Regions from separate parts of the Shinella sp. NM-101 genome, predicted to be linked through region 3. Evidence: riboswitches for the same ligand, from Rfam matches in the RefSeq annotation. Region 3 holds a riboswitch; each other region holds the start of a gene.
The links. Region 3 has a riboswitch for cobalamin ahead of fdhA (formaldehyde dehydrogenase, glutathione-independent). Riboswitches for the same ligand answer to the same signal wherever they lie in the genome.
Positions count from the first base shown of each region.

Region 1 (10,558 bases), on a different contig from region 3:
GACCTCATCACCGTCCGCGGCCGCGACCTCATCGGCAGGTGCCCGGTCTGCCTCTATGCCGGTTCCATCGTCTCGCCGGAACTGCTGCAATATTGCCCGCCCGGCGCGCGCATCGTCGATACGGCGCCGATGTCGCTGGACGAGATCGAGGCGGAGTATGTCCGCGCCGCCACGGCCGGCGAGGACGTGGCGCGGCTGCATTCCGGCGACCTCTCGGTCTGGAGTGCCGTCGCCGAACAGATCCGCCGGCTGGAGACGCACGGCATCGCCTATACGATGACGCCGGGCGTGCCCTCCTTCGCCGCCGCCGCCGCCGCGCTCGGCCGCGAGCTGACCATCCCGGCCGTCGCGCAGAGCCTCGTGCTCACCCGCGTTTCCGGCCGGGCCTCGCCCATGCCGAACCGCGAGACGCTGGAAGGGTTCGGCGCGACGGGGGCGACGCTCGCCATCCATCTCGCCATCCACGCCCTCGACAAGGTGGTCGAGGACCTGACGCCGCTCTATGGAGCCGACTGCCCGGTCGCCATCGTGGTCAAGGCCTCCTGGCCGGACGAGCGGATCGTGCGCGGCACGCTCGCCGACATTGCCGCAAGGGTCGCGCAAGAGCCCATCGAGCGAACCGCGCTGATCTTCGTCGGCCGCACGCTTTCCGCGGCGGATTTTCGCGAGAGCTCGCTCTACGATCCCGCCTACCAGCGCCGCTTCCGCGGCCGCGGCGACTAGGGCCGGCCGGCATCCGGCCTTGCCGTTCGGTCCCCAAGCAATGCCTCGAAGGCGAGCGCGGCCCTGGAGCGGTAGCGCTCCTTGTGCCGCACTAGGCGGAAGGCGCGCTCGGGCAGCTCGAATGCAACGGGCACGAGCCGGCCCGCCGCCAGATCGTCCCGCACCACATATTCCGAAACGGCCGTCAGCGCGTCGCCCGCCAGCACGGCGCTGCGCACCGCCTCGTTGGAAGGCAGCGACAGGGCTATCTCCAGTGCCGTTTCGTCCAGCACCGAGGTTAGCGCGCTGCGCGTGCCGGAGCCGGGTTCGCGCAGCACCCAGCGGGCGCCCGTCATCTCCTGCGGCGTGACCGGCCGGCCGGCGAGCGGGTGGCCGGCCGGCGCGACGACGAGTACCCGGTCGCGGGCGACGATGCGCTGCGACAGGGCCGGGTGGTTCACGTCACCCTCGACGATCCCCAGCTCCGCCCGTCCCTCCAGAACGGCCTCGGCCGCCTGCTCGGTATTGCCGCCCGTCATGCGGATTCCGATGGCCGGGTAGGCTTCATGGAAGCGCATCAGGAACGGCGGCAGCCAGTAGCCGCCGACCGTCTGGCTCGCGGCGATGGCGAGCATGCCGCGCCTGAGGCCGCCGATCTCGGTGAGGAAAAGGTCCGCGCTCGTCGCGCGCGCCAGCGTCGCCTTGGCCTCCGGCAGGAAGGCAAGGCCTGCCTCCGTCAGCTCGATCCGCCGGCCCGTGCGGTGGAAGAGGGCGATGCCGTAGCGCTCCTCCAGCACGCGGATCGCCGAACTTGTGGCCGACGGCGTGAGGTGCAGCGCCTCGGCGGCGCGGGTGAGGTGCTCGCGCTCCGCCACGGCGACGAAGATGCGGAGCTGCTCCAGCGTCATCATTGTTCGATCCAATCGAATGAAATGTCAGATATTTGCCGATGGATCGAATATTTTTTCAAGCGCATTGATCTTCGCATGGAAAAAATAACCAGGAAACATCCGATCCGTGGAATTCGCGCACTGGTGCCGGGCGTCGTCCTCTCGGTGCTGGTCTCCGGCCTCGCCGTCGTCGCGGAGTGGCTGGAAGTGCGGCTGACGGGCGGTGCGTGGATCGAGGCGCTGGTGCTGGCGATCCTCGTCGGCGCCGTCGTCCGCCTCTTGCTTCGCCGCTCGGAGCGCTTCGATCCGGGCATCGCCTTTTCGGCGAAGTACTTCCTGGAGATCGCCATCGTGCTGCTCGGCGCGAGCGTCAGCGCGGCGGCGATCAGGGGCATGGGCCTGCCGCTGGTCGGGGCCATCGCGGTGGTGGTGGCCGCGGTCCTGACCGCCAGCTACGGGATCGGCCGGGGGCTCGGGCTGTCGCGCCGCGTCGCGCTGCTGGTTGCCTGCGGCAATTCCATCTGCGGCAATTCCGCGATCGCCGCCACGGCGCCGGTGATCCGCGCGGATGCGGAGGATGTCGCCTCCTCCATCGCCTTCACCGCCGTCCTCGGCATGGTGACGGTGCTGCTCCTGCCGGCGCTCGTGCCGCTGCTCGGCCTGTCGGCGACGGGCTATGGCGTGATGGCGGGCATGACGGTCTATGCGGTGCCGCAGGTCTTGGCCGCCACCGCCCCGGTCTCCGCCCTCAGCATCCAGATCGGCACCTTCGTCAAGCTGGTGCGCGTGCTGATGCTCGGGCCGGTCGTCTTCGTGCTGTCGCTTGTCTCCGGCACGGCGGGCGGCCGCCGGCCGGCGCTGCACCTGATGGTGCCGTGGTTCATCCTCGGCTTCCTCGCCCTGCTTGGCGCGCGCAGCTTCGGCCTCATCGAGGCGGGACTGGCGGAGACGATGGGCAAGGCCGCCACCGTGCTGACCATCCTCTCCATGGCCGCGCTCGGCCTCGGCATCGACGTCAGGCGCGTCCTGCGCGCCGGGCCGCGGGTGACAGTGGCGGTCGTGCTCTCGCTCGGCCTGCTGGTCGCCGCCAGCTACGCCATGGTGCTGCTGCTCAACCTCGCGACGGCCTGAGGCCTCAGGCCGCGTTTTCCCGCACGGTGGTCGGCACGTAGTTGAGCACGGGGCCGAGCCAGCGCTCCACCTCCGGGACCGCCATGTCCTTGCGACGCGCATAGTCCTCCACCTGGTCGCGCTCCACCTTGGCGACGCCGAAATAGTAGCTTTCGGGCGAGGCGATGTAGAGGCCGGAGACGGAGGAGCCGGGCCACATGGCATAGCTTTCCGTCAGGGTCACGCCGATTTCCCTTTCCGCGTCGAGCAGGCGGAAAAGCGTCGTCTTTTCCGTGTGGTCCGGCTGGGCGGGATAGCCCGGCGCGGGGCGGATGCCGGCATAGGGCTCGCCGATCAGCTCGCCGGGCGAGAAGGTCTCGTCGGCCGCATAGCCCCACAATTCCTTGCGGACAACTTCGTGCATGCGCTCGGCGAAGGCTTCGGCGAAGCGGTCGGCCAGCGCCTTGACGAGGATCGAGTTGTAGTCGTCGTTCGCCCGCTCGAAGCGCTCGGCGATGGCGATCTCACCGATGCCGGCCGTCACGACGAAGCCGCCGAGATAATCCTTCCGGCCGCTGTCGACGGGCGCGACGAAGTCGGAGAGCGCCACGTTCGGCCGGCCGTCGCGCTTGGAGAGCTGCTGGCGGAGCGTGAAGAAGGTGGCGAGCTCCTTGCCCCGCGCCTCGTCGGTGAAGAGGCGGATGTCGTCGCCGACGGTGCCGGCCGGCCAGAAGCCGACGACGGCCTTCGGCGTGAACCACTTTTCCGCGATGATCTTCTCCAGCATCGCCTGCGCGTCGGCGAAGAGCTGGCGGGCGGCGACGCCCTGCTTCTCGTCGTCGAGGATCTTCGGATAGACGCCCTTCAGTTCCCAGGTCTGGAAGAAGGGCGTCCAGTCGATGTAGCGGGCAAGCTCGGCAAGGTCCCAATCCTGGAAGACGCGGGTGCCGAGGAAGGACGGTGTCTTCGGTTCATAGGCCGACCAGTCGGCCCGGAAGGCATTTTCCCGGGCCCGGGCGAGGGGAAGGCGCTGCTTTTCCGCTTCGCTGCGCGCATGGGCATCGGCCACCTTGCGGTATTCCGCCTTCAGCGTCTCGACATAGCCGGGCTTCATCTCCGCCGACAGCAGGCTGCCGACGACGCCGACGGCGCGGCTCGCGTCCGTGACGTAGACGGTCTGGCCACGCTCGTAGCGCGGGTGGATCTTCACCGCCGTATGCACGCGGCTCGTCGTCGCCCCGCCGATGAGGAGGGGGATGTCGAAACCCTCGCGCTCCATCTCGGCGGCGACATGCACCATCTCGTCGAGCGAGGGGGTGATGAGGCCGGAAAGGCCGATGATGTCGACCTTCTCCGCCTTTGCCGTCTCGAGGATCTTCGTCGCCGGCACCATCACGCCGAGGTCGATGATCTCGTAATTGTTGCAGGCGAGCACGACGCCGACGATGTTCTTGCCGATGTCGTGCACGTCGCCCTTGACGGTCGCCATCAGGATCTTGCCGGCGCTCTCGCGTTCCCCGCTGCCGCCGTTGGCGCGCTTTTCCGCCTCCATGTAGGGCAGCAGCACGGCGACGGCCTGCTTCATCACGCGGGCCGATTTCACGACCTGCGGGAGGAACATCTTGCCCGCGCCGAAGAGGTCGCCGACGACGTTCATGCCGGCCATCAGCGGGCCTTCGATGACGTGCAGCGGGCGCTCGGCATTCTGCCGCGCCTCCTCCGTGTCGATCTCCACGAATTCGGTGATGCCGTTGACGAGCGCGTGTTCCAGCCGCTTCTCCACCGGCCAGTCGCGCCAGGCAAGGTCCCGTTCCTTCGCTTCCTTGCCGGCCGCGCCCTTGAAGCGCTCGGCGATGTCAAGCATGCGCTCGGTGGCGGTGCCGCCGGCTTTCGGCGCGCGGTTCAGCACCACGTCCTCACAGGCCTCGCGCAGCTCGGGCTCGATCGTATCGTAGACGGCGAGCTGGCCGGCGTTCACGATGCCCATGTCCATGCCCGCCTGGATGGCGTGGTAGAGGAACACGGCGTGCATCGCCTCACGCACCGGCTCGTTGCCGCGGAAGGAGAAGGAGAGGTTGGAGACGCCGCCGGAGATGTGGACGTGGGGCAGGCTCGCGGTGATCTCGGCAGTCGCCTCGATGAAGTCGACGCCGTAATTGTCGTGCTCCTCGATGCCGGTGGCGACGGCGAAGATATTGGGGTCGAAGACGATGTCCTCGGGGGCAAGGCCGGCGACCTCGGTCAGGAGCTTGTAGGCGCGGGTGCAGATCTCCACCTTGCGCACCTTCGTATCGGCCTGGCCTTTCTCGTCGAAGGCCATGACGACGACGGCGGCGCCATAGGCGCGCACGAGCTTCGCGTGGTGCAGGAAGGCCTCCTCGCCCTCCTTCAGCGAGATCGAGTTGACCAGCGGCTTGCCCTGCACGCATTTCAGGCCCGCCTCTATCACCTCCCATTTCGACGAATCGATCATGACGGGCACGCGGGCAATGTCGGGCTCGGCGGCAATGAGGTTGAGATATTCCGTCATCGCCTTGGCGGAATCGATGAGGCCCTCGTCCATGTTGATGTCGATGATCTGCGCGCCGTTCGCTACCTGGTCGCGCGCGACGTCGAGCGCGGCCGCGTAGTCGCCGGCCGTGATCAGCTTGCGGAATTTCGCCGAGCCGGTGACGTTGGTGCGCTCGCCGACGTTCACGAAGGGGATGGCCTCGGTCAGCGTGAAGGGTTCGAGGCCGGAAAGGCGCATGTGGCGGGGAATGTCGGGGATTTCGCGCGGCCTGTGGCGGGCTGCGGCCCCGGCGATGGCGCGGATGTGGTCCGGCGTCGAGCCGCAGCAGCCGCCAACCACGTTGACGAGGCCGTCGCGCATGAAGCCCTCGATCTGCGCGGCCATCTCCTCGGGGCTCTCGTCATACTGGCCGAAGGCGTTCGGCAGGCCGGCATTCGGGTAGGCGCAGACGAAGGTCTGCGCGACGGAGGCGATTTCGGCGAGATGGGCGCGCATCGCATTGGCGCCGAGCGCGCAGTTGAGGCCGATGGAGAAGGGGGCGGCATGGCGCACCGAGTTCCAGAAGGCCTCGGGCGTCTGGCCGGAGAGCGTGCGGCCGGACAGGTCGGTGATCGTGCCCGAGATCATGATCGGCAGCTCGATGCCCTTTTCCTCGAACACTTCGCGCGTGGCGAAGATCGCGGCCTTGGCGTTCAGCGTGTCGAAGATCGTCTCGATGAGGATGATGTCGGCGCCGCCGTCGACGAGGCCGCGCACCTGATCGGCATAGGCGAGCCTCAGGTCGTCGAAGGTGACGGCACGGTAGCCGGGATTGTTGACGTCGGGCGAGATGGAGGCGGTGCGGTTGGTCGGGCCGAGCGCGCCGGCGACGAAGCGGCGCCTGCCGTCCTTCTCCTGCGCCCTCAGGCCGGCGCGGCGGGCAAGGCGCGCGCCGTCGCGGTTCAGCTCATAGACCATGTCCTCCATGCCGTAGTCGGCCTGGGCGATCGACGTGGAGGAGAAGGTGTTGGTCTCGAGGATGTCGGCGCCGGCGAGCGCATAGCGGTAGTGGATGTCCTCGATCGCGCCCGGCTGGGTCAGCGTCAGCAGGTCGTTGTTGCCCTGCTGGTGGCAGGCGCAGTCGCCGAAGCGTGTTCCCCGGAAATCCTCCTCCACCAGCTTCAGCGTCTGGATTTCCGTGCCCATCGCGCCGTCGAGCACGAGGATACGCTGGCGGGCGGCGGCTTCGAGGGCGGCGCGGATCTCGCTTCCGTCCCGTTTCGGCAGTTCGGGGCCGAACAGGGTATCCAGGTGAGAATTGGCCATGGCGAAGCCCTCCGGTGCGCAACATATCACGCCGGAATTCACATAAACGTATCTTTATGTCAATATGTCTTTATGCGATTGACCTAGTGCAGCGGCCCGTTCGCGCCGGCGAGCGAGGCGAACAGGGCCTTGAGCCGTGCGATGTCCGGATCGGGGTTTTCATAGCGGGAAAGCTTCTGCACCTCCTTCAGCGCCTCGACCGCGAGGTCCGCGCCGCGCGGCTGCCAGAGCAGCCAGGAGATGAAGACGGATTCCGGCTTCCCGTTGCCGGAAGGCTGGTTTTCGATGAATAGAGACATTTCTTCCCCAATCGGAATTGGGGGATGGCCGGACGCACGCTGCTGGAATTCGCCGACGGCGAGCAAGCGCACCCTTGGGACACCCCGCCCATGGACGTTACGAACTGTCGGGGCAGGTCTCCTGGCTTGCGGGTCGTCGCTTCTGCCGCGCCTTCCCGGTGCTTTCGCGCCAGTGGCATCGATCGACAGCAGCTCGCCGTTCACAGTTGCGGGGGCAGCGCCGGCCTTGGCGCTCCTTTCGGAGCATCGCACCGGCTTCCCTCTTAGCCTCCGGCCGTTTTCGACTCGGAAGACCCTGACGCCGGCAGACTGGCGCCACGGGCCGGCCAAGTCAATGGCGTGCCTTATCGAGAGAGGCCGGGAACTTTTGTTGTCCCCGCGCATTTCCGCTTCCGCCTGCATCCTGTTCAGGCTCGCCCCGTCGGGGAGGGGCGATTCACCAAAACCGCAGATGAGGGCTTCATGCTGCGCCGTCCGGTCCTGTTGACATGTTGCAAGTCTCTGTCCTTACGGCTAAAAAATGCCGTTTTCATGCACCACGCGGCCAGGATGCCCATCAGCGTGTCGCTTGAGCCATATCGATCCGTGAGGCGCCATGAGGGCGCGGTCCGGTGTCATGGCTGACCGCGGCGCCGAGAAGAAGCCTGTCCGCGAAAAACCCTCCGGCGCCAAGGCCGCCGCCGGATGGCTCAACATGGCCGGATCCAGAATCAGAAACATGCCCCTTCAAAATACGCCGCAAGCCCCGCGCGATGCCGACGCAAAGCAGATCGACTACAACGATTCGATCCGCGCCACCTATCTGACGCTGGAGGAGCTCGCCGCATGCGGCGAGGCGCTCGCGCACGACAGGACCGTGTCCCTGCCGGGCTACCAGCCCTTCGAGTTCCGCCCCCGGCACAAGGAGAACGAGAAGGAGATCTTCCGCGTCTACCAGGCGACGGCCAAGGACGTGGAGGCCGGCGCGCAGATCACCCCCGCCGCCGAATGGCTGCTCGACAACTACTACGTCATCGAGGAGGCGATCCAGGAGGTCCGGCGCGACTTCCCCCGGCGCTTCCTGCGCCAGCTTCCGACCATGGAGGTCGACGGACAGGCGATCCCGCGCACCTTGGCGCTCGCCTGGCTCTATGTCGCCCATACGCACAGCAGCATCTCCGAGGAGAGCCTGACGGCCTTCGTCCAGGGCTTCCAGAAGGTCGACGCGCTGAAGATCGGCGAATTGTGGGCGCTGCCCTCCTTCGTCCGCTTCGTGCTGCTGGAAAACCTCCGGCGCATTTCCAGCCGCGTCGAGCGCTCGCGCAAGATGCGCTTCAAGGCGAACGAGGTGGCCGACGAGCTGATCCGCCTCAACGATCCGGAGAAGGGCATCGCGTATCTGCGCTCGATGGAGAGCTTCGTCGAGGACAACACCTTCGTCATCCAGCTCCTCTACCGCCTGCGCGACGGCCTGCAGGCCTCCGGCGCGGTGCTCCAGTGGCTGGAGCGCAAGATCGAGAGCCGCGGCAGCGACCTGGAAGAGCTGATCGTGGCGGAGAACAACCGCCTTTCCTCGGGCAATGTCACGATGAGCTCGCTCATCAAGAGCCTGCGCACGGTGGACGACACGGAATGGCCTGTCTGGTTCGAGAGCGTCAGCCGCCTCGACGAGGCGCTGCGCCAGCGTTCGGACTACAGCGACCTCGATTTCGGCTCGCGCAACAAGTACCGCAACACGATCGAGCGCTTCGCACGCCGGTCCGGCAAGACCGAGCTCGAGGTCACCGAGACGGCGCTTGCCATGACGGCGGAAGACGCCGCCGCCCATGCCGACGACCCGGACTACGAGGCCAATGTCGGCGCCTTCCTCGTCGGCAAGAAGCGCAAGCTCCTCGAAAGGCGCATCGGCTACCGCCCCTCGCTCGTCCAGCGCATCGTGCGCCTCACCCGCAAGCTGGACTGGTTCGCCATTGCCGGCCCGAACATCGCCCTGACGCTGCTTGCGATGGTCGCGGTCTATTATTTCCTCGACCAGCTCGACATTCCGAACGGCGCATGGCTGATCATGCTCGTCCTCTTCGCGCTGCCGGCCTCGGAAGGTGCGACGGGCCTCTTCAACACGCTGGTGACGTTCTTCGTCACGCCGTCCCGGCTCGTCGGCTATGAATTCAAGGACGGCATTCCCGAGGATGCGCGCACGCTTCTCGTGGTGCCCTGTCTCATTTCCAAGCGCGACCATGTCGACGAGCTCGTGCGCAACCTCGAGGTCCATTACCTCGCCAATCCGCGCGGCGAGATCTATTTCGCCCTCATCAGCGACTGGGCCGACAGCCCGTCCGAGGAGACGCCCGCCGACCTCGAGGTCCTCGACTATGCCAAGCGCGAGATCGCCGCGCTTTCCGCCCGCTATGCCTATGACGGGCGCATGCGCTTCTACCTCCTGCACCGCCGCCGCCTCTACAATCCGTCGGAAGGCGTGTGGATGGGCTGGGAGCGCAAGCGCGGCAAGCTGCACGAGCTGAACCTGCTCCTGCGCGGCGACGGCGACACGACCTTCCTGCCGGGCGCCAATGTCGTGCCGGCGGGCGTCAAATACGTCATGACGCTCGATTCCGACACGCGCCTGATGCGCGACGCGGTGACCAAGCTCGTCGGCAAGATGCACCATCCGATCAACCGCCCCGTCATCGACGAGGCGACGGGCGAGGTCGTCGCCGGCTACGCCATCCTCCAGCCGCGCGTCACGCCGTCGCTGACGACGGGCAAGGAGGCGTCCACCTTCCAGCGCATCTTCTCCGCCGACCGCGGCATCGATCCCTATGTCTTCACGGTTTCCGACGTCTACCAGGACCTCGTGGGCGAGGGCACCTTCACCGGCAAGGGCCTCTACCATGTCGACGCCTTCGAGGCGGCGGTGAAGGGGCGGATCGGCGAGAACGCGGTGCTCAGCCACGACCTGCTCGAAGGCTCGCTCGCCCGCTGCGCGCTGGTGACGGACCTCGAACTCGTCGAGGACTTCCCGACCCGCTACGGCGTCGAGACGTCGCGCCAGCATCGCTGGGCACGCGGCGACTGGCAGCTCCTGCCCTATCTCTTCAGCCCGTCGAGCGGCATTTCCATGCTCGGCCGCTGGAAGATGTACGACAACCTGCGCCGCAGCCTCATCCCGATCGGCTGGCTCGTCGCCTCCGTCATGGGCTGGTACTACATGGAGCCGCGCCAGGCGCTCGTCTGGCAGCTCGTGCTGATCTTCCTGCTCTTCGTCGCCCCGACGCTGTCGCTGATCTCCGGCATCATGCCGCGCCGCAACGACATCGTGGCGCGCGCCCATGTCCACCGCGTCTTCTCCGACATCCGCGCGGCCAATGCGCAGGTGGCCCTGCGCATCGCCTTCATCGCCCATTCGGCGGCGCTGATGGCCGATGCGATCGTGCGCTCGCTCTACCGCACCTTCGTCAGCCGCCGGCTGATGCTGGAATGGCGCACGGCCGCGCAGGCCGACAGCGCGGCGCGCGGCGGCATCCTCGCCCATTACAAGTCGATGTGGCAGGCCCCGGCGCTGGCCGTTCTCTCCGTGGCGCTCGCCATGGTCTCGAAGACGGGCCTGCCCTTCATCGGCGTTCCCTTCGCCCTCGTCTGGATGCTTTCGCCCGTCATCGCCTGGTATGTCAGCCAGACGGCCGAGACCGAGGACCAGCTCGTCGTGTCCGACCACGTCTCGGCCGAGCTGCGCAAGTTCGCCCGGCGCACATGGCGCTACT
Region 1 is NZ_JACBFT010000005.1:172,289-182,846, reverse strand. It holds gene cobM (precorrin-4 C(11)-methyltransferase) at 1-723, shown strand, start outside; gene L0976_RS12245 (LysR substrate-binding domain-containing protein) at 720-1,613, opposite strand; gene L0976_RS12240 (YeiH family protein) at 1,689-2,723, shown strand; gene metH (methionine synthase) at 2,728-6,519, opposite strand; gene L0976_RS12230 (hypothetical protein) at 6,603-6,818, opposite strand; cobalamin riboswitch at 6,912-7,131, opposite strand; gene L0976_RS12225 (GH36-type glycosyl hydrolase domain-containing protein) at 7,537-10,558, shown strand, end outside.
Region 1: it holds a riboswitch for cobalamin, as region 3 does, so the genes downstream of both, L0976_RS12230 (hypothetical protein) here and fdhA (formaldehyde dehydrogenase, glutathione-independent) in region 3, are expected to answer to the same signal.

Region 2 (10,558 bases), on a different contig from region 3:
CGCCGAGGCGATGGGCGCCGACATGGCCTATATCGGCTCGCCCTTCATCGCCACGACCGAGGCGCGCGCCAGCGACGCCTACAAGCAGATGATCGTCGACAGCGCCGCCGCCGACATCGTCTATTCCAATTATTTCACGGGCATCCACGGCAATTACCTGAAACCCTCCATCGCCGCCGCGGGCCTCGACCCGGACCACCTGCCGGAAGCCGATCCCTCCAAGATGGATTTCGACAAGGCCACGACCGGCGCCAAGGCCTGGAAGGACATCTGGGGCTGCGGCCAGGGCATCGGCGCGGTGAAGGCCGTCGGCCCTGTGGAAGACCTCGTTTCCCGCCTCGCCCGCGAATACGCCGCCGCCAAGGCCCGCATCGCGGGCTGAGGCCATTTCGACGCGCGGCGCGGGAAAAATGCGCAAGTTGAAACTCCGCGCTTGAAATCTCCGTCCATTGCGGTTATCAGCGCACCCATTCCGGTCCCGACACGCTTCGGGGCCGCCTGAAGGGCCGCTTTAGCTCAGTCGGTAGAGCACATCATTCGTAATGATGGGGTCAGGTGTTCGAGTCACCTAAGCGGCACCATTCAATTCAAGCACTTAGCTTAATTTCGTTGATCCGGTCACCGTAGATCGCAGGGCCCGGTCAACATTTGACTTGTTTCGCTAAGCTCGGGTCAACATGAGGTCTTCGGTTGCGAAGAATCAGGCACTCGTTCGCACTCCACTTGGACAAGCTGCGGCTGCGGTCATATCCTCAAAAATGTCCGGCATTCCAATTTGCACAGCATTGAGCCTATCGTCATCATCGCCGCTCCCGGCATCCAGTGCATAATCACGGCCATTTCCCCGCTCTCGGGATAATCACTATTTTCTCCAGCTTCCGGTCCAAGCGCTGCTGGCGGCTCCGGGGGCCGTTTCGGAAGGCGCCGAGTCGCGGTTCGTCACAAAAGCTTCGTCGATGTTTCCTATAGGACTTCGGCGGGAAAGGCGTGGAACAGCCGGGCCGGCCGGCTCCGTCAAGCCACCGTCGTCGCCATTGCCGGCTTCGGTGTCCTGACGCGGATCGCCCTGGTGGCGGCGGCCTCCGGTGCCCGTCCGACCCCTTGAGGATATCGCCCATGTTCAACGACGATCATCTCAACCAAATCAAGGCGGAGACTGCCGAGTATTTCGGCGAAGAGGTCTATATGGAGATCGAGGAAAGACGGTTGGACGACTTCATCGCCGAGCGTATGCCCCAGGTTCCCGCCCCGATGCTCTAGCGCCGCGTCTCTTTCCACCGGAGCTAGCGCGGCGGCGCCGCACCAGTGGCTATGGCTGGAGCGAGCGTGCCATCCAGTTGCCCGCGTATATCACGACAAATCCCCGAATGATCCTCCAACGGAGTGCGGCATGACGACGGTGCTGAAGCGACAGAACGGATGCGATGCGGTTGTGCACCGGCAGCCGCGTGAAGAATTCGAGCCGGAATATCACCTCAATCCGGCCCGGCGGTTGCGGGAGGCCGTGCGTCGCAGCGCGCCGCTGACCCGCGAGGGGATCGCCGAGTATTTCTTCGCTCGCCTGTTCCAGAAGCTGGTTTATGCGCAGATCTGGGAAGACCCGGAAGTCGACATGGATGCTCTGGCGATCGAGCCCGGCCAGACCGTGGTCACCATTGCCTCCGGGGGCTGCAACGCATTCTCCTATCTTCTGGCGGACCCCGGCCGTATCGAGGCGGTCGATCTCAATCCTGCCCATATAGCCTTCAACCGGCTGAAGCTGGCGGCACTTCAAACCCTTCCCAGCTACGAGAGCTTCCACCGTTTTTACGCATTGGCCGATGCCCGGGAGAACCTGGAGGACTACAGGCGCTTCATCCGCCCGGTTCTCGACGAGGCCAGCCGTTCCTATTGGGACGGGCGCGGCCTCACCGGCCGGCGGCGTATCTCCATGTTCCGCCGCCATCTCTACCGCCATGGCCTCCTCGGCCATTTCATCGGCTGGGGCCATCGGGTGGCCCGGCTTTATGGCGTCAATCCGCGTCTCCTGCTCGAGGCGCGTGACCAGGACGAACAGCGCCGGCTCTTCGACACGATGATCGCGCCGTTGTTCGACAAGCGTTTCGTGCGGTGGATGACGCGGCGAAAATCCTCGTTGTTCGGGCTCGGCATTCCCCCGCAGCAATATGACGTTCTGGCGGGTGACGGCAGCATGGCCTCGGTTCTGCGCCAGCGGCTGGAACGGCTCGCCTGTGATTTTCCGCTGTCGGAGAACTACTTCGCCTGGCAGGCCTTCGGCCGCGGATACGGGCGAGACCAGAGCGCGCCATTGCCGCCCTACCTCCAGCGCGGAAATTTCGAGACCGTGCGCGCCCGGGCCGCACGCCTGGGCGTGGAAAACATCTCGATCACCGAATGGCTGGCGGCAAAGCCGGATGCCTGCGTCGACCGCGTCGTGCTGCTCGATGCGCAGGACTGGATGTCCGACGCCCAGTTGAACGGCCTATGGAGCGAGATTACCCGTTCCGCCGCTGCCGGCGCCCGCGTCATCTTCCGCACCGCGGCGCCGGCCAACCTGCTGGAAGGTCGCGTGGTGCCGGAGCTCCTGGCCCGCTGGGACTACCGGCGCGAGGAATCGCTGGCCCTTCACGCCCGCGACCGCTCGTCCATCTATGGCGGTTTCCATCTTCTGGTTTTGAAGGATCGGTCATGACGGCGACGCTCGACCACGGTGCGCTGATGGATCGCATCTATCGGCTGCAAAGACGCTTCGGCTTCTACGACGCGACGCGTAAATACTACCTGCTCGGTCGCGACAGGATGCTGGAGAGACTTCATGTGCCGGCGGGTGGCACGGTGCTGGAGATCGGCTGCGGCACCGGCCGCAATCTGGTGAAGGCGGCGCAGGCCTATCCGCATGCGCGCTTTCACGGCATCGACATATCGGGCGAGATGCTGGCGGCTGCCGGTAGCGCCGTGACGCGCACCCGCCTGCACGACAGGGTGCGCCTTGCCCGCGCGGATGCCGTCACCTTCGATCCGCAAGCAAGCTTCCGGACGGCGCGGGACCATGGCTACGATCGCATCTTCATTTCGTATGCCGTCTCGATGATCCCGCAATGGCGGGACGCTCTCCTCAGGGCGTCGCAGCTTCTGGCGCCGGGAGGGGAACTGCATGTCGTCGATTTCGGCGACATGGCGGGCCTGCCTTCATGGACGAAGCACGTCATTCGCACATGGCTGGGCTGGCATCATGTCAAGCCGCGCCCGGATCTGTTCGGGGTCGCTGCCGAGATCGCGGCGCTGCAAGGCGGAACGAGCGAGGCGGCCAGCCTTCACCGCGGTTTCTCGTGTATAGCAATCGTGCGCAGACCGGATGGACTGGCAGTGAAGCAGCCAGACGCCGGATAACAGTCACCGGCAGGGCCGAGGCGTATGGGCGCGTTCGCCCTGCCAGCGGAAGCAGTCTAGGAACGGGCGTTTTCCCGGCGGGGCCGGCTCCAAGGGTCCGTTGCTGCGCGGATGCCGTCAGACACCCTCTCGCGGATATGTCCCTCCTGCGGCTTGCAGGCGGAAACGGCGAAGCGGTGCTGGCTCCATGCGATGGCGCCTGCCCGGCTGGCAAGGTGCAGGCCCCTGCCGCGACGTATGCCCTGCAAGCCATCGCGACGTTGCTCCATGAGGCCGGCTCCCGCGAACAAGGCCACCACATCCTCCACCCGCATTCCCCGGTGAAACGGCAGGCGCGCCATGATGCGGCCGTGCTCCTCCCATTGCGCCACGGTCAGCAGGCTATGACCGTCGCGAATCTTGCCGAATATCCCGTCGAGCAGCAGCATGAGGCGCTCGATCCTGCTCTGACGGACAAAATCGCCGTCGATGACCAGCAGCCGCCCGCCCGGCCTCAGGATGCGGCACCATTCGCCGACGGCCTGTCGGGGGTCCGGCAGGGTCCACAGCAGGTTACGCGCGATGATCGCGTCGTACTGCGCTTCGGGCTCGAGCGTATGCTCGGCGTCGCCGGCGACGAACGTGACGGGGACGCCGGCCTCCTGCGCTTTCCGGCGGGCGCGCTCGAGCATCGGCCCGGCAAAGTCGAGGCCCGTCACGTCGAAGCCGGCGGCCTGCATCAGCAGCGACATCGTGCCCGTGCCGCAACCGAGATCCAGCGCGCGGCGGCCCTCGCCGTGGCCGAGATGGTCACGGATCAGGTCTCGCCATGCCTGCGCCTCGCGCATGTCCATTTGCCCGTGCCCGGGACTGAGATCGTAGGTTTCGGCGCGGATGCTCCAGTAGTCGCGGATGTCGTCCTTGACCGAACGATTGGAGAGACCCCCGGGTCCGGCCGCGCTCACCTTGCGGCGTCGCGCCGGGCGAGGATCTCGATCATGCGCTTGCGGGCGGCGGGCGGCAGGTCCGCCGGCAGGTCGGCTTCGGTGGCCGGCGTATCGCCGACCTGGATCAGCATGGCCATGCCCATGGTGAAATGCGGCGAGCACTTGATGCCCCAGATGCCTTCCTCGCTCAGCGTCACCTCGATCTCCTGATTGATCTTGCCGACAAACTTCTTGCCGCCGTCGGGGATCATGCCGGCGATGGTGGCGGCGTTGTGGCCGGGGTCCGTGGCGAGGAATTTCACCGTGTCGCCAGGCTTGATCACGAGGTATTCGGGCTCGAAGGGCATCGGGCCCGTCGCGTTGCGGTTGAGCATCTTCACCTCGAAGGTCTCGGCCACGGCCGGGGATGCGAGGAGGCCGAGAAGAAGGGTCAGTCGGAGCAGCATGGAGTGTCCTTTCAGGCAAGGCGTTGGAAGGCGAAGACCGGCCGGCCGCCGGACGGATGGGGAATGAGTTCGGCCTCGACGGCGAAGATCTCGCGGATCAGCGGTGCGGTGAGCACCTCGTGCGGCGGCCCGAGGGCCGCGCATCGCCCGTGTTTCATCACCAGCAATCGATCGCAGCGCTGTGCGTGGTTGAGGTCGTGGAGGGCGATGACGGTCGTCACCGCGAGCGTTCCGATGAGGTCGAGAATGGCGATCTGGTGGTGGATGTCGAGATGGTTCGTCGGCTCGTCGAGAAGCAGGAGCTGCGGTTTCTGCGCATGGGCGCGGGCGATATGGACCCGCTGGCGCTCGCCGCCCGAGAGCGTCGCCCAGTCGCGGCGAGCCATGTGCTGCATATCGACGGCCTCGAGCGCCGCGTTCACGGCATCGTCGTCCTCGCGGCCCCACGGCCGCAGCGCATCGAGCCACGGCGTGCGGCCGAGCTCGACCGCATCGCGCACGCAAATCCGCTCACCCGTCTCGGCCTGCTGGGCGACGAAGGCGATGGAGCGCGCGACCTCGCGCCGGCTGAGGCGCGCCATGGGCCGGCCGGCGAGGCGGATCTCGCCCCGGCTCGGGCTGACGAGCCCGGCCAGCATGTTCAGGAGCGTCGATTTTCCCGAGCCGTTTGGTCCTATCAGGCCGAGCGTCTCGCCGGCGCGCACGCCGAGATCGATGCCGGAAACGATCGGGCGGCCACCGGCCATCCGGGCGACGCCGGCCGCTTCGAGTACGGGCCTGTCGGTCATCGCTGCCTTCCCCTGACCATGATGAAGGCGAAGGCCGGCGCACCGACCAGCGCGGTGACGACGCCGATCGGCAGGACCTGCCCAGGAAGGGCGATGCGCGAGACGACATCGGAGACGACGAGGAAGACCGCCCCGGCGAGTGCCGTCGCCGGCACCAGCCGGCTGTGGCGCGCGCCGACGAGAATGCGCATGGCATGCGGCACGACGAGCCCGACGAAGCCGATGGCGCCGGCGACCGAGACCATGATCGCCGTCACCAGCGTCGCCGTTCCGATCAGCACGACCTGCGTGCGGCGCACGTCGATGCCGAGCGCGGCCGCGCTCTCGGCGCCGAAGGCGAAGGCGTCGAGTGCCCGGACATGCCACAACGTGATGCCGAGCCCGGCGAGGGTCATCGGCAGCACCAGCCAGGTGTCTGGCCAGCGCACGCCGGAAAGGTTGCCCAGCAGCCAGAACATTATGCCCCGCGCCTGCTCGGCGCTTGCCGACTGCGCGATGATAAGGGCCGTCAGGGCGTTGAACATCTGCGATCCCGCAATCCCGGCAAGGATGATCACCGCCGCGCCGCGCATGCCGGTTCCGCCGCCCGCGGCGCGGGCCAGCAGCGCGACCAGCACGAAGGCCGTGATGGCGCCGGCAAAGGCTCCGGCCGACATGCTGAGCAGCCCCGCGCCGAAACCGGCGACGGTGACGGCGACGGCCCCGGTGGAGGCTCCAGCCGAAATGCCGAGGAGATAGGGCTCGGCCAGCGGATTTCGCAAGAGCGCCTGGAGGATGAGGCCGGACAGGGCGAGGCTGGCGCCGCCGCAGGCCGCCACCACCGCGCGCGACATGCGATAGTGCCAGATCACGCTGAGTTCGATGGGATCGATCGCACGGTCCAGGAAGCCCGCTTTCGTCGCCAGGACGTCGAAGACGGTGGCGAGCGGGATGCGCGTCTCGCCGACCGCCGTTCCAAACAGCAGCGCTGCGGCCAGCACGGCCGGAGCCAGCCAGAAGAGCCACCCGAGGCCATGGACCGCAGCGCCTTGTCTCATTTCGACAGACCGAACCCGGAAAGCGCGTTCGACAGCTTCTCCAGCGCGAAGATCGCGCGAACCGACGGGTCCATCGCATTCGCCTCGATCGTGAGGATGCGATCCTGCCTGACCGCCTCCATCTCCTTCGCGACGGGATCGGTGGTCAGGAACTCGCGCTTGACGGCGATGTCGTCGGCGGGGAAGCGACGGCGGTTCATTTCGGCCGCGACGATGAAGGTCGGCCTCGCCGTGGCGATGGTCTCCCAGCCCACCGTCGGCCACTCCTCCTCGGAGGTGACGACGTTCTTCACGCCCAGCTTGGAGAGCATCCAGCCCGGCACGCCGTTGAGGCCGGCCACATAGGGGTCGATCTCGATGTCGGCGGAGGAATACCAGAACACGCCGGAAACGTCCTCGGGCAGGTTCAGGTCCTTGGCTTTGCGGACCGCGGACTCCTCGCGCGACCTGAGGTCGGCGACCAGCTTTTCGCCGCGTTCGGAGACGTCGAAGATCTCGGCCAGTTCCGTGATGCCCTGGTAGAGCAGGGCCGTGTCGAACAGCCTGGTGCGGGCGCCGTCCATGCTCTGCGTGTTGTCCTTTCCGACGCATTCGGTCGGCATGATCCAGCTTGCGATCCCCGCGTCATCGAACATCTCGCGCGTGCCGACCGCCCCCTGCGGACCGATCATCCACTCGTAGGCGGTGACGACGAGCTCCGGCTTCTTTGCCACGACGCTTTCGAAGCTCGGCGCATTGTCGGCGAGGCGCTCGACCGTCTTGTCGACCTCGGCGAATTCGGGCAGGACGGGATTGATCCACAGCGCGGTGCCCTTCACCTTGTCGGCGAGGCCGAGCATGTAGAGGATCTCGGTCGTGCTCTGGCCGACGCTGACGACGCTGTCCGGCGCCTTCTCGATGGTGACCTCGTGGCCGCAGCTCGTCAGCTTCAGCGGATAGCTGGTGGCCGCGAACGCCATCGGCGCCAGGGCGAAAGTGGCGATGAACGCCGTCGTGAACCTCAACATCGTATCCCTTCCGTTGCAATGTTGGCGGGACGAAGGAAGGCCGAGGATCGAAATGCAGGACGCCGATCACAAGCCCGCCCGAGCCGACCCGCTCGGTTGGTCATCTGCGTCGGCAGGTCTCCTGACTGACGGGTCGTCGCTTTCCTCGACCTTCCCGGGCGCGGGGCCCAGTGGATTTTCCGAGTTCAGCTCGCCGCCTACAGTTGCGGGGGCAGTTCCGTTTGGCTGGCCGTCTTTGGCCACGGATTCCCTCTTAGTCCCTTCCGGAAACCGACCGTCATCCCGTAGCGAATAGCATCGGCGCTTGCAAGGCCGCCGGATCGGGCCGGCCGAAACGGGATGAAAGAGAGGATGTCAGAACACCGACGCGCCGCCGGTCGCCGAAGGTTCACGGGACCGGGCCGCGATCATGGTTCGCCCGCATCAAAGCATGCGGGGGAGCACGTCGGTCGGACCGCCCCTGTCCTGCAGCCGGTGCTTCACGGTGCCGGCTATGTGCAGGAGGACGCAGGCCAGCAGGATATAGGCGCTATAGGCGTGCAGCGCCTGGAACACCGCGAAGGCCGTATCGTTCTTCGGCAGGACCTCCGGCACATGCGAGAGGAAGAAGAAAGGCACGCCGTCGCCGTCCGTGAGGCTGCTGGACATCGCGTAGCCCAGCAGCGGAGTGAGTATGGTCAAGGCGATGATCAGCCGGTGGGTGATGTGGGACAGGCGCTTCTCCCAGGGCTTGAGGGCGTCCGGCGCGTGCGGCAGAACCGCACGGTAGCGCCAGCGAAGGGCAAGCTGCGCCAGCGCCAGCAGCCAGGCCAGCACGCCGAACTGCTTGTGGTTGGGATAAAGGATCGCGGCCGTCGGGTCGTCCTCGGCGCGTCCGGTCATGTACCAGCCGCAGGCGATCAACCCGAGGATCAGGATGGCCCGCAGCCAGTGCAGGATGCGGATCGATACAGGATATCTGGCGCTGCTGTCTCTTTGAAACGGTCTCATCATGCCATTCCTCGTCTGGCCGGCTCGCTGCCGGCACCGCACCCCGCCGGATGCTCGCATTCGAGTATCCCGGTTTCGTGTGCGTTTCATGGAGATTGCGTGGATGGCGCCCATTGTCGCGGCAGGATCGCGATCGGCCTCAGCGGGCGGAGTGCAGCGCGGCCGCCGCGTGGATGAAGCCGCGGATCAGCGGAAGGTGCTGGCGCTCGGCGAGGCAGATGACGTATTCGTCGATAATCTCGTGGGCGTCTTCGATCGGCACAAAGGCGAGGCGGTTGTCATTGCCGAGTTCGAGATCGGCGATGACGCCGCATCCCACCCTGTTGGCGATGGCTTCGCGAACGCCTTCCCTTGAGGAAATCTCGACGATCTGCTCGATGGAAATGGCGTGACCCGCGAGATTCTTCTCGAAAACCTCGCGGGTGCGCGAGCCGCGTTCGCGCATGACGAAGGACAGGCCTTCCAGCGCGCGCATGGTGACGCTCTGCTCCCCGGCGAGCGGGTGATCCAGCGGCACGCACAGACCGAGCCGCATGCTGAGGAAGTGCTTGCCGAAAAGCCGCGGGTCATTGGGCACACGCGCGGTAATGGCGACGTCCGCGCGATAGTCCATGACCTGCTCGATGACGCGTGCGGAATTATCGATCGACAGCGAGAATGTGAGTTTCGGACGCTCGCTCTTCATGTGCGAGAGGATCGGCAGGGCGAGGATCGGGCCGTCGGCGGCAACGCGCAGGTGACCGCCGCTCGCACCGGCCTCGCCACGCAGGAAGGCATTGGCCTCGCGTTCTGCCGCGAACAGCCGGGTGGTGATCTCCAGCAGGCGCTCGCCGTTCGAGCTGAGGGAGACGCCGCGCGCCCGGCGTTCGAGAAGGTTGAAGCCGCAGGCGGCCTCCAGGTCGCGCACATGGGCCGACAGGGTGGACTGGCTTATCGCCATGTCCCGGGCGGCCTGGGAGAAGCCACCGCACACCGCGACGACATGGAAGGCTTTCAATTGCGCAATCGACATCGCATCCGCTTCTATTGACAGAACGAGGGCCGTTCGGGCCGCGGATGGGAATATTCGGGCGGATGCTGACAGGCAGATGACGAATCCGATGGCAGCCATCGGAAATCGCTATGGCCGGTAAACGATTTGTTAAGGAACTGTCATTCGGCCTGCAAGGCCATTCTCTAACGGTAAGGCGCGGCATCGAGCCGACCCCGTTTCACCTCAGAGAGAAGGCCGACATGACGTCCTCCACCAATCTCACAACGCCGATCCAGTCTTCCGACGACTGGCTCCTCTCCATCCCTCGCCTCGGCAAGCAGCAGGGCCTGCTGGTCACGCCGGGCGGCACGGGCACGGTATCCTCCTACAGCCTCGTCTACGACGTGTACTTCCCGTCGTCCGGCACGTCGAGCGGCTGGATCCCGTTCCTGCAGACGGACACCTCCAACAGCAGCGACGCCGACATCTTCGGCAATGTCGCCGGCGGCAGCTTCGGCCTCGGCATCAACAGCGACTATCGCGGTGCCGCCAACCTCGATGCGTGGAACCGCGTGGGCCTCACGATCGAGAAGGGCAGCGACGGCTCCGTCACCATGAGCAAATACGTCAACGGCGAATTCATCGCCGCGCAGAAGATGACCGGCTCGCTGGCCGCGCGCTTCACCATCGACAAGTCCAACGGCTTCCTGATCTTCTCCGACAATGACGGCGAAACCTCCTCCGGCTATCTCGGCAGCTTCCTGTTCATCGAGAAGGTGCTGTCCGGCGATGAGCTTTCCGTGCTGGGCAAGGCCCGTCCCGGCGGCATCGTCCCGGACGATTTCAAGTCCGACGCGCTGCAGCACAACGGCACGGAATTCCGCTTCGGCCAGGGTTCCGTGACAGCCGAATTCGGCAAGGGCACGCTTTCGGGCAAGGGCACCACGCCGACCACCACGACGCCGGACGCCGCCGGCGTGCCGCAGGTCGGCCAGGAGCCG
Region 2 is NZ_JACBFT010000012.1:115,370-125,927, reverse strand. It holds gene L0976_RS20750 (nitronate monooxygenase family protein) at 1-382, shown strand, start outside; tRNA gene L0976_RS20745 (tRNA-Thr) at 506-581, shown strand; gene L0976_RS20740 (hypothetical protein) at 1,117-1,260, shown strand; gene L0976_RS20735 (DUF3419 family protein) at 1,391-2,692, shown strand; gene L0976_RS20730 (class I SAM-dependent methyltransferase) at 2,689-3,390, shown strand; gene L0976_RS20725 (methyltransferase domain-containing protein) at 3,447-4,334, opposite strand; gene L0976_RS20720 (pseudoazurin) at 4,331-4,762, opposite strand; gene L0976_RS20715 (ABC transporter ATP-binding protein) at 4,774-5,550, opposite strand; gene L0976_RS20710 (iron ABC transporter permease) at 5,547-6,587, opposite strand; gene L0976_RS20705 (ABC transporter substrate-binding protein) at 6,584-7,594, opposite strand; cobalamin riboswitch at 7,688-7,884, opposite strand; gene L0976_RS20700 (cytochrome b) at 8,018-8,587, opposite strand; gene L0976_RS20695 (LysR substrate-binding domain-containing protein) at 8,724-9,596, opposite strand; gene L0976_RS20690 (Ig-like domain-containing protein) at 9,818-10,558, shown strand, end outside.
Region 2: it holds a riboswitch for cobalamin, as region 3 does, so the genes downstream of both, L0976_RS20705 (ABC transporter substrate-binding protein) here and fdhA (formaldehyde dehydrogenase, glutathione-independent) in region 3, are expected to answer to the same signal.

Region 3 (10,558 bases):
CGGTCATAGATGCTTTTCCCGTTCTGTTTTTATTATTGGATACAATAGAGTGTTCAATAATGTCGCTTGTCAATTGCTTTTTCCCGGGCCGCATGAGAAAAGTGCAGCACGATTGAAACCGTGGCGTTTATTTGGGGGAGGCTGCGGCCTCGCGGAGGAAGTGATCGATGGAAGGAACAGGCCGGAAGGCTGCGGCGGATCCCGGTAAAGACGCAGGCAGCCTGAAGAGGATCCACGGCTACACGGAAATGGAGGTCACCCGGAAACTGATCCTGGCGATCTTCGAGCAGCGCCTGCCCCCGGGGCTGCGGATCACCGAGGCGCAGCTCTCGGAAGCCTTCGACGTCAGCCGCACCGTGGTGCGCCAGTCGATCGCCAAGCTCTCGGAGATCGGCGTCTTCAAGAAGACCCCGAACCAGGGATGCACCATCGCCTCTCCCAACCGCGACGAGGCCCGCAAGATGCTTCACGTCCGGGAGATGGTCGAGCCCGCGATGGTGCGCGGCATTGCCGAGACCCGGACGCCGGAGCACCTGGCGGCGCTGCACGAGCATATCGCCATGGAAGGCGAAGCCCGCCTGCGGCAGGACCGCTCCACCCTCGTCCGGCTGAGCGGGGAGTTCCATCTCAAGCTCGCGGAAATGACGGGCAATCCGTATCTCATCCGCCTCATGACGGAGCTCCAGGTGCTGACCTGCCTTGCCATCCTCGTGCATGCCGAGGCGGAAACCGGCTGCCCGCGCGACGAGCATAGCGCCATCGTCGCGGCGATCGAGCGGGGCGACGGCGAGGCGGCCAGCCACGAGATGGCGCACCACCTCAAGCACATCACCGCCGACCTCAAGCTCGACCGCGCCGAGCCGGAGCCGAACCTGGAGAACGCCATGCTCTGGCTGCGGGGCGCGGCCGGTGCGTGACGCGCTTCGGCCCGCCTCGTCGCGGTTCCTCGCCACGAAGGCACAGGCGCGCCAGCCATCGCAGACCGTTTTCGTCTTCGCCGGTGGGCCGGTCGCTGAGGCAATCCGGTTCGAGTAAGCCTTGCCTTACGTTTTGACCGCGGCGAGGAATGCCGGCCTTTGATCTCGGCGGGTCGCTGCCGAATGCCTTGATGCTCAACCGCCGGATCCGAGCGGCAGCCCGGGAAGAGGTGCAACATGCCCAGAATCGCTCTCATAACCACCGGCGGGACGATCGCCTCGCGGGCGGATTCCGCCACGGGGCATGTCACCGCGCAGCTTCGCGGCGAGGCGCTCCGCACGGGACTGCACGATCCCCTGGACGGCTTCGATCTGGTGGTGGACGACTTAATGACAACCGGCAGCTATGCCCTGACGCTTGGCGATGCGTTCAGGCTCGCCCGAAGAATCTCGTCCCACCTCGCCGATCCCGCGGTGGATGGCGTCGTGGTCACCCACGGGACGGACACGATGGAGGAGAGCGCCTATATGGCCGACCTGCTCGTTGACGGCGACAAGCCCGTCGTGTTCACCGGCGCCCAGCGCGCCGCCGACGCGCCGGACAGCGACGGCCCGCGCAACATCGCGGACGCCGTGCGGGTGGCCGGCGCTCCGGGCACGCGCGGCCTCGGCACGCTCCTGTGCTTCGAGCAGGAATTCCACGCCGCGCGCGACGTGACGAAGTCTCACACATCGCGCGTCGACACGTTCGTGTCCGGCGAGCACGGCAAGCTCGGCGAGGTCGACGGGGACACCGTGATCGTGCACCGACGCCCCAACCTCGCCGGCACGATCTCAACGGACCGCGTCGAGGAAGACGTCGAGATCGTCAAGCTGGGGATCGGGACCACGGACCGCTCCATCCGCCTTGCCGCCGCAGCCGGCGTGAAGGGGATCGTCATCGAGGGTTTCGGCCGGGGGAATGCGACCCCGCCGGTGACCGCAGCGGCGATAGAGCTCGTCGGCCAGGGCATTCCGGTCGTCATGACCAGCCGTTGCCAGCGGGGGCGCGTGAAGCCGATCTACGGCAATGGCGGCGGACGGACGCTCGCCGAAGGCGGCGTCATCTTCGCGGGTGACCTCAGCGCCCAGAAGGCCCGCATCCTCCTGTCCGTGCTGCTAGGCAGCGGCATGCCGATGGCGGAGATCCGGCGGCAGGTCGAACGGTTCGGGATGTAAGAAGCTCCGCAGCCTGCTGGCGATGAAACGCCGCCTTCGACTGCGGAGCGGTAAGGAAGGCACCGGCCAGCCTTGCCGGCCGGTGCCCGATCATGCCGTCAGGCTGCCTTCAGCAGGTCGCCATGCGGGTCGAGCACGAACTTCGTCGCCGCTCCCTGGTCGAAGCTCTCGTAGCCCTGGACCGCGTCGTCGAGCGCGATGATCTTCGCGTTGACGATGTCGGCGATCGGCAGGCGGTCGTGCAGGATCGCCTGCATGAGCTGGCGATTGTACTTCAGCACGGGCGTCTGGCCGGTGTGGAAGGACTGCGCCTTCGCCCAGCCGAGGCCGAAGCGCAGCGCCAAGCTGCCGTGCTTGGCCGCGTCGTCCACGGCACCCGGATCCTCGGTGACATAGAGGCCGGGGATGCCGATGGAGCCCGCGGCGCGGGTGATCTCCATCATCTGGTTGAGGACGATGGCCGGCTGCTCGCCGCCGGCATGGCCGCGCGCCTCGAAACCGACGGCATCGATGGCGCTGTCGACCTCGTTGGTGCCGATAACATCGGCGATCATGTCGCCGAGCCGGTCGCTCCTGGAAAGGTCGATCGGCTCGAAGCCGACCCTGGCGGCATGCGCCAGGCGGTCCTTGTTGAAATCGCCGATCATGACGACCGCCGCGCCGAGGATGCGGGCGGAAGCGGCAGCCGCGAGGCCGACCGGACCGGCACCGGCCACATAGACCGTCGAGCCGACGCCGACGCCCGCCCTGACCGCGCCGTGGAAGCCGGTCGGCAGGATGTCCGACAGCATGGTGAGGTCGCGGATCTTCGCCATCGCCTTGTCGCGGTCGGGGAACTTCAGCAGGTTGAAGTCGGCATAGGGGATCGTCACGTAGCGCGCCTGCCCGCCGATCCAGCCGCCCATGTCGACATAGCCGTAGGCGCCGCCGGCGCGCGACGGGTTCACGGTGAGGCAGACGCCGGTATCCTGCGACTTGCAGCAGCGGCAGCGCCCGCAGGCCACGTTGAATGGCACCGAGACGATGTCGCCGACCTCCAGCATCTCGACGTCGATGCCCTTTTCGATGACCTCGCCCGTGATCTCGTGCCCGAGCACGAGACCCGGCATCGCCGTCGTGCGCCCGCGCACCATGTGCTGGTCGGAGCCGCAGATGTTGGTCGAGATCACCTTGAGGATGACCCCGTGCTCGATGCGCCGGCCATCCGGCGCCTCCAGCTTCGGGTCGTCGATGTCGCGCACCTCGACCTTGCCGGGCCGCATGTAGACGACGCCTCTGTTCCTGCTCATAGTCTGTCTCCTCCTGGGTTGAAGCCGTCCTGCCCGCTCCTCGGCAGGCAGGATCGCGATCGCAACGTTTGCGAGCCGCCGGACGGCGGTGCGCATCGTTTCCCGACGACGGGTGGAGAGAGGAAGGAACGGAGCGATTGCAAGACAACGCCGTTCGCCTCTCGATCGCCCACCGCAATCGGCCGAGTCTTTGCTTCAAGGCTGGTTTCCGGGCTTCGGAACCGTCCCTCGAGGACACTCTCGACGCCTTCCCGGCCGGGCGGCCAGTGGCATTCGTCGAGATTTCGTTCCGCTACCGTTGCGGGGGCAGCGCCGGCATCGCACCGGCTTCCCAATTATCCATGCCGAGGCTTTCGGCATGGCACCCTGAATGGCCCAGCATTCCACTTATCGTCCGCAATGACCCGCGAGATAACGACATCGCCGGCACCCTGAACGACAGCTTCCATCCGCTGCATCGACGCATTCGCGCAGCCTGGCGAAGCCGGACTGCGATATTCCCGGGCTTGCGGGCGACATGGCCGGCGTCCATCACCGCCCCGGCAGGAACAAAGCCCAGCGCCTCTCGTTAGCGATCCATCCTCGCAATGAAAGACAGAACCGATGGACACCGTTCCTGCAAGCCGTCTACCCACCTGTCCCCTCTCCGTTACGATCAACGGCACGCCCTATACGCTGGATGTCCATCCCTGGACGACACTCCTCGACCTCCTGCGCAGCGACCTCGAACTGACCGGTACCAAGAAGGGATGCGACCATGGCCAGTGCGGCGCCTGCACCGTCGTCATCGACGGGCAGCGCATGAATGCCTGCCTCAAGCTTGCCGTCACCCTTTCCGGGGCTGCGATCACCACCGTGGAAGGTCTTGGCACGCCGGAAAGGATGCATCCGGTGCAGAAGGCATTCGTCGAGCATGATGCCTTCCAGTGCGGCTACTGCACGCCGGGCCAGATCTGTTCCACCATCGGGCTCCTGAATGAAGGCCATGCCCACACGCGCGACGACATCCGCGAATTGATGAGCGGCAATCTCTGTCGGTGCGGCGCCTATACCAACATCGCCGACGCCATCGAGGATGTGCTTTCGAGCCGGGCTTCCTGGCGGGAGGCGGCGGAATGAAACCCTTTGCCTATACCCGCGCCGAAACCGTCGCGGATGCCGTGGCCGCGCTTGCCGCCAGCCCGCAGGCGCAGTTCCTGGCCGGCGGCACCAACCTTGTCGACCTCATGAAATACGACGTGGCGCACCCGGACGCGATCGTCGATATCAATTCCCTTCCCCTGAAGGAGATCGAGGCGCTTGCCGATGGCGGCCTGCGCATCGGCGCGCTGGCGAGCAATTCCGCCGTCGCCTACGATGCCCGGATCGAGGCGCGCTTTCCCCTGCTTGCAAGCGCCATCCTCGCCGGCGCCTCGCCGCAGTTGCGCAACGCCGCGACGACCGGCGGCAACCTGCTGCAGCGGACCCGCTGCCCCTATTTCTACGACCCGTCCACCCCCTGCAACAAGCGCGAGCCGGGCAGCGACTGCGCGGCCATCGGCGGCCTTACCCGCATGCACGCCATCCTCGGGGCCAGCGACAAATGCATTGCCGTGCATCCCTCCGACATGTGCGTGGCGCTCGCGGCGCTGGACGCCACGGTGGAAGTGGTAGGGCCCGACAGCGCACGGGACATCGCCTTTACCGATTTCCATCGGTTGCCGGGGGATGAGCCGCACCGCGACAATATTCTTGAGCGCGGCGAACTCGTCACGGGCATCCGTCTGGAGGCCAACCATTTTGCCGGTCACTACTCCTATCTGAAGCTGCGCGATCGCCTGTCCTATGCCTTCGCGCTGGTATCGGTCGCCGCTGCGATGGAAATCGCCGACCGACGCATCATCGACCTGCGCGTCGCGCTCGGCGGCGTGGCGCACAAGCCCTGGCGCGATCCGCTCGCCGAGGCGGAATTTGCAGGCGCGCCGGCGGCGGACGAGACATTCCGGCAGGTGGCCGACCGCCTGCTCCTCGATGCCCGGGGCCAGGGCGGCAACGACTTCAAGATTCCCCTCGCCCGACGGGCGATCGTCCGCGCCTTGCGGCAGGCGGCCAGCGGCATGCCGCAGAGCCAGACGACCAAGGCAATCCAATAGGAGGCAAGAATGCTCGACCGTTCCAGAATCGTCGGCCTGCCGATCTCCCGCATCGATGGACCGCTCAAGGTGACCGGGCAGGCCAGATATGCGGCGGAGCATTTCGAGCCCGGAATGCTCTTCGGCCACGCGGCGCTCGCCACCGTTGCCACCGGCCGCATCATCGCGCTCGACGTGCGCGCGGCGGAGCGCGTGCCGGGCGTGGTCAAGATCTATACCCACGAGAACCGGCCGAAAACCGCCTATCGGGACAGCAAGTGGAAGGATGCCGTGGCGCTGCCCGGCCATCCGTTCCGCCCGCTGGAGAACGACCGCGTGCTGTTCGACGGCCAGCCTGTCGCCTTCGTGGTCGCAGAGACGCCGGAGGCCGCGCGTGACGCCGCCGCCCTGATCCACGCGCACTACGCGGCCGAAAGGCCGCACACGGACATCCTCGCCGAACGGCACGACAGCTACGAGCCGCCGGTCGCCCGCATGAAGCAGCTCCTGCCTCCGCCCCCGCGCGGCGACGCCGAGGCCGCCTTTGCCGCGGCACCGCACAAGGTCTCCGCCGATTATCTGCTCTCGGGCGAGCATCACAACCCGATGGAGCTGTTCGCGGCCACCGTGCGCTTCGAGGATGACGGCGTGCTGACGATCCACGACAAGACGCAGGGCTCGCAGAACAGCCGCGACTATGTCTGCGGCGTATTCGGCCTCGACCCCGACAAGGTGATCGTGAAGAACGACTTCGTCGGCGGCGCCTTCGGCCAGGCGCTGCGGCCGAAGCATCACCTCTTCCTGGCCGTGATGGCGAGCCTCGACCTCAGCCGGTCGATGAAGGTGGAGATGACCCGGCGGGAAATGTTCTACCTCTCCTGGCGCCCTTCCTGCGTGCAGACCGTCTCGCTGGCGGCGGATGCGGATGGCCGTCTAAAGGCCGTCCTGCACCATGCCGTGCATGCCACCTCCCGCCATGAAGACTATCAGGAGAACGTCGCGAACTGGTCCGGCCTCGCCTACAAATGCGATAATGTGAAAATCTCCTACGAACTCGTCAAGCTCGACCTCGCAACGCCCGGCGACATGCGCGCACCGGGCGCGGCGAGCGGCATCGCCGCGCTCGAAACGGCCATGGACGAGCTTGCCCATGAGGTCGGCATCGATCCGCTGGAACTGAGGGTGCGCAATTTCGTCCACCGCGACCAGAACCAGGACAAGGCCATCACCTCCAAGGCGTTGCATGCCTGCTACCGCGAGGGCGCGGCGCGTTTCGGCTGGTCGGAGCGCTCGCCGGAGCCGCGCTCCATGCGCGAGGGCAACGACCTCGTCGGCTGGGGCATGGCGGGCGGCATCTGGGAAGCCATGATGTCGAAAGGCGAAGCGAAGGTCCGCCTGTCGACCGACGGCAAGGTCAGGGTCAGCGCGGCGGCCTCCGACATCGGAACCGGGACCTACACGATCCTCGGCCAGATCGCGGCGGAAACGTTCGATTGCCCGATCGATGCGGTGACCGTCGACATCGGGAGCTCCGATCTTCCGAAGACCGGTGTCGAAGGCGGATCCTGGACGGCGGCGACCACCGGCTCGGCCGTGCAGGCGGCGGCGAAAGCCGTCGTGAAGACGCTTCTTCGCCATGCCGGGTCGATGGAGAATTCGCCGCTCGCCGAGGCGAGCGAAGAGCAGGTCGAAATCGCCGACGGACGCCTCGTCCTCGAAAGCAACCACCAGGCCGGCATCGCCCTTGCCGACATCATGGCGGCGGCCGGCCCCGACACGATCGAGGAACACGCCAAGGTCGGCCCCGATATGCTGTCCATGATGCGCTATGCCGCCTACAGCCATTCGGCGGTCTTCGTCGAGGTAAAGGTGGACGAGGAGCTGGGCGTCGTGCGCGTGACGCGCGTGGTCAGCGCCATCGCCGCCGGCCGCATCCTCAATCCCAAGACGGCCCGCAGCCAGATTCTCGGGGGCGTGGTGATGGGCATCGGCATGGCTCTCCACGAGGAGGGCATGATCGATCACCGCACCGGCCGCATCATGAACCATAACCTGGCCGAATATCATGTGCCCGCCCATGCGGATATCCACGACATCGACGTGATCTTCGTCGAGGAGGACGACGACAAGGCAAGCCCGATCGGCGTGAAGGGCCTTGGCGAGATCGGCATCGTCGGCGTTGCCGCCGCCGTGTCGAACGCGATCTTCCACGCGACCGGCAAGCGCATCCGCGATCTGCCGATCACGATCGACAAGATCCTGGAAAGCGAGATCGTTCAATGACCGACCGCCTCGCCGTCACGCCGCTTCGCTACCATCCCGATATCGAGCATGTCGAACCGGACGAGCCACAAACCGCGCGCGAGCTCGCGGAGACGATGCTGTCCATCGCCGAGAAGACCTATGCCGACAGCGGCCATGCGATCCGCTGCGTGCATGCAAAGAGCCACGGCCTGCTCGCCGCGCGCCTCGAAATCCTCCCCGACCTTCCGCTGGAACTGGCTCAAGGCATTTTTGCCGCGCCTCGGACCCATGACGCCGTCGTCCGGCTCTCGACGACGCCGGGCGATCTGTTGCACGATAGCGTTTCCACGCCCCGCGGCATGGCCTTGAAGGTGCTTGACGTCGATGGCGCACGATTGCCCGGTTCGGACGGCTCCGCGAGCCAGGACTTCGTGATGGTGAACGGGAAAGCCTTCAATTCGCCGAGCGGAAAGGCGTTCCTGCGCAGCCTGAAGATGCTGGCCTTGACGACCGACCGCCTCGAAGGCGCCAAGGAGCTGCTTTCCAAGGTCTTCAAGGGGCTTGAATCCGTCGTCGAGGCGGTCGGCGGTGAAAGCGCGACGCTCAAGTCGCTCGGCGGCAATCCGCCGACCCACATCCTCGGCGAAAGCTTCTTCTCCCAATTGCCGCTACGCCACGGCGACTACATCGCCAAACTCGCCATCGTTCCCGCTTCCGACAATCTCCGGGCGCTGGCCGGAACGCGGCTCGATACCGGCGACGATCCCGATGTCGTCCGGCACGCGGTCGAGTGTTTCTTTATCGAGGAAACGGCCGTCTGGCACCTTCAGGCCCAATTGTGCACCGGCCTCGACGACATGCCGGTCGAAAGCGTCGAAGCCTGGGACGAGACGATGAGCCCTTTCGTCACGGTCGCCCGGCTCGTTGCAGGGCCTCAAGCGGCCTGGAACGAAGACCGTTCGGTCGCCGTGGATGACGGCATGCGCTTCAGTCCCTGGAACGGCATCGCGGCGCATCGGCCGCTCGGCTCGATCATGCGTCTTCGCAAGCTGTCCTATGAGAAATCCGCAGCCTTTCGCTCGCAACGCAATGCAACGCCCGTGAGCGAGCCCGTTTCCTGTCCATTCGCGCACGCAGGAAGCGCCGCGATCCGGAACACCGGATCCTAGGCGCCTTCCACACGAAGGATGCCCCTATTGCTGCGTCCATGGCAGGCCGGTTTTCGGCTTGTCCCCGGGGAGCTGCCGCTCGGCCACGAAGATCGACCAGGCCGACATGAAGAGCGCGGCGACCATCGGCCCGACGACGAATCCGTTGATGCCGATCAGCGCGATACCGCCGAGCGTCGAGATCAGCACGACATAGTCCGGCAGCTTGGTTTCCTGGCCCACCAGGGGCGGACGCAGCAGGTTGTCCACGAGCCCGATCACGAAGACCCCGACGAGGGTCAGGACGACGGCCTGCCACCACATGCCGAGGAGCGCGAGATAGACAGCAGCGGGAATCCAGATCAGCGCGGCGCCGACGGCCGGCAGGAGAGACAGGAGGCTCATGGCGACACCCCAGAGCAGTGCCGGCTGGAGATCGAGGGCCCAGAAGGCGATGCCGCCGATCAGGCCTTGAACCACGGCGATGATCACATTGCCGCGAACGGTCGCACGCACGGTCGAGGTGAACTTCGCGGCAAACTGCCGGGTATGATCGTCGCTGAGCGGTACGGCGCGCAAGATCATCCGCGACAGAACCCGGCCATCGCGGAAAAGAAAGAACAGCAGGTACAGCATGATGCCGAACGAAAGAAAGAAGGCCAGCGTGCTCTGGCCAAGGCTCAACGCGCGCCCCGCAAAGAAGCTGCCGCCTCCCAGCACGGCCGATGCCAGGCCCTCCGGCAGTTGGCCGAGCCCTCCCACGCTGACGGATTCGATGTGCTCCCTGACGAAGAGCGGCAGGGCGTCCTCCAGCTTCTTCAACAGCCCGGGAAGATCGATGTCTCCGCTCTCCACGCGCTGGTAGATCTGGCTTGCCTGCGCGACCAGCGATGTCAGCACGACAAGGCCCGGAACGATGACGAGGCAAAGACACGCCATCACGGAAGCGAGGGCCGCAAAGTTCCTGTGATTGCCGAGGCCGCGTTCGATTCGAGCGTGGACGGGAAAGAAGATGATCGCGAAGATGACGGCCCAAAGAACGGCAGAGTAGAACGGCGTCACAACGGCGAAAAACGCGATGGTGACCAAGGTCAATATTACGATGAAGCCAACCCGGTATATGAACATTGCTTTTCCCTGCGCGGACGTGATGGTCGACCGTTCGTCTTACGCCCGCCGCCGTGACGCCTTGTCTGCGACTGTTGCATGAGGGGTCGGTTCCGGGTCTCTTCCTGACCTGCGAAAATAGCCGCGGCCGTCATCACGGCAAGGTCACGGCCAGTCAATTCTTTGTTTTGGAACCATTCAAAACCTCCCGCGGTTCAGGCCAATGGATGCGGGAGGAGCGATTTGGCGACGCGGCGACAGTTCATTCATTCGATCATGCTTGCAAGCGCAGCGATTGCCGCGCCTGCTTTCGGACGGACCATATCGGGAATTCCATGGGTTCCCGGGCTGGCGGATCGGCCTGCCGTACCGGACCCCGCCCGGACGTTCTTCACCGCCGCCGAGCGTGCCTGCGTGCGCGCCATCAGCGCGCGCCTGATCCCGTCGAACGACACCGGCCCGGGCGCCGACGAGGCCGACGTCGTCACCTTCATCGACCGGCAGCTTGCCGGCTTTTATGGCCG
Region 3 is NZ_JACBFT010000003.1:109,929-120,486, reverse strand. It holds gene L0976_RS07620 (GntR family transcriptional regulator) at 168-917, shown strand; gene L0976_RS07615 (asparaginase) at 1,155-2,135, shown strand; gene fdhA (formaldehyde dehydrogenase, glutathione-independent) at 2,234-3,424, opposite strand; cobalamin riboswitch at 3,606-3,808, opposite strand; gene L0976_RS07605 ((2Fe-2S)-binding protein) at 4,028-4,543, shown strand; gene L0976_RS07600 (xanthine dehydrogenase family protein subunit M) at 4,540-5,556, shown strand; gene L0976_RS07595 (xanthine dehydrogenase family protein molybdopterin-binding subunit) at 5,566-7,818, shown strand; gene L0976_RS07590 (catalase family protein) at 7,815-8,948, shown strand; gene L0976_RS07585 (AI-2E family transporter) at 8,973-10,055, opposite strand; gene L0976_RS07580 (gluconate 2-dehydrogenase subunit 3 family protein) at 10,278-10,558, shown strand, end outside.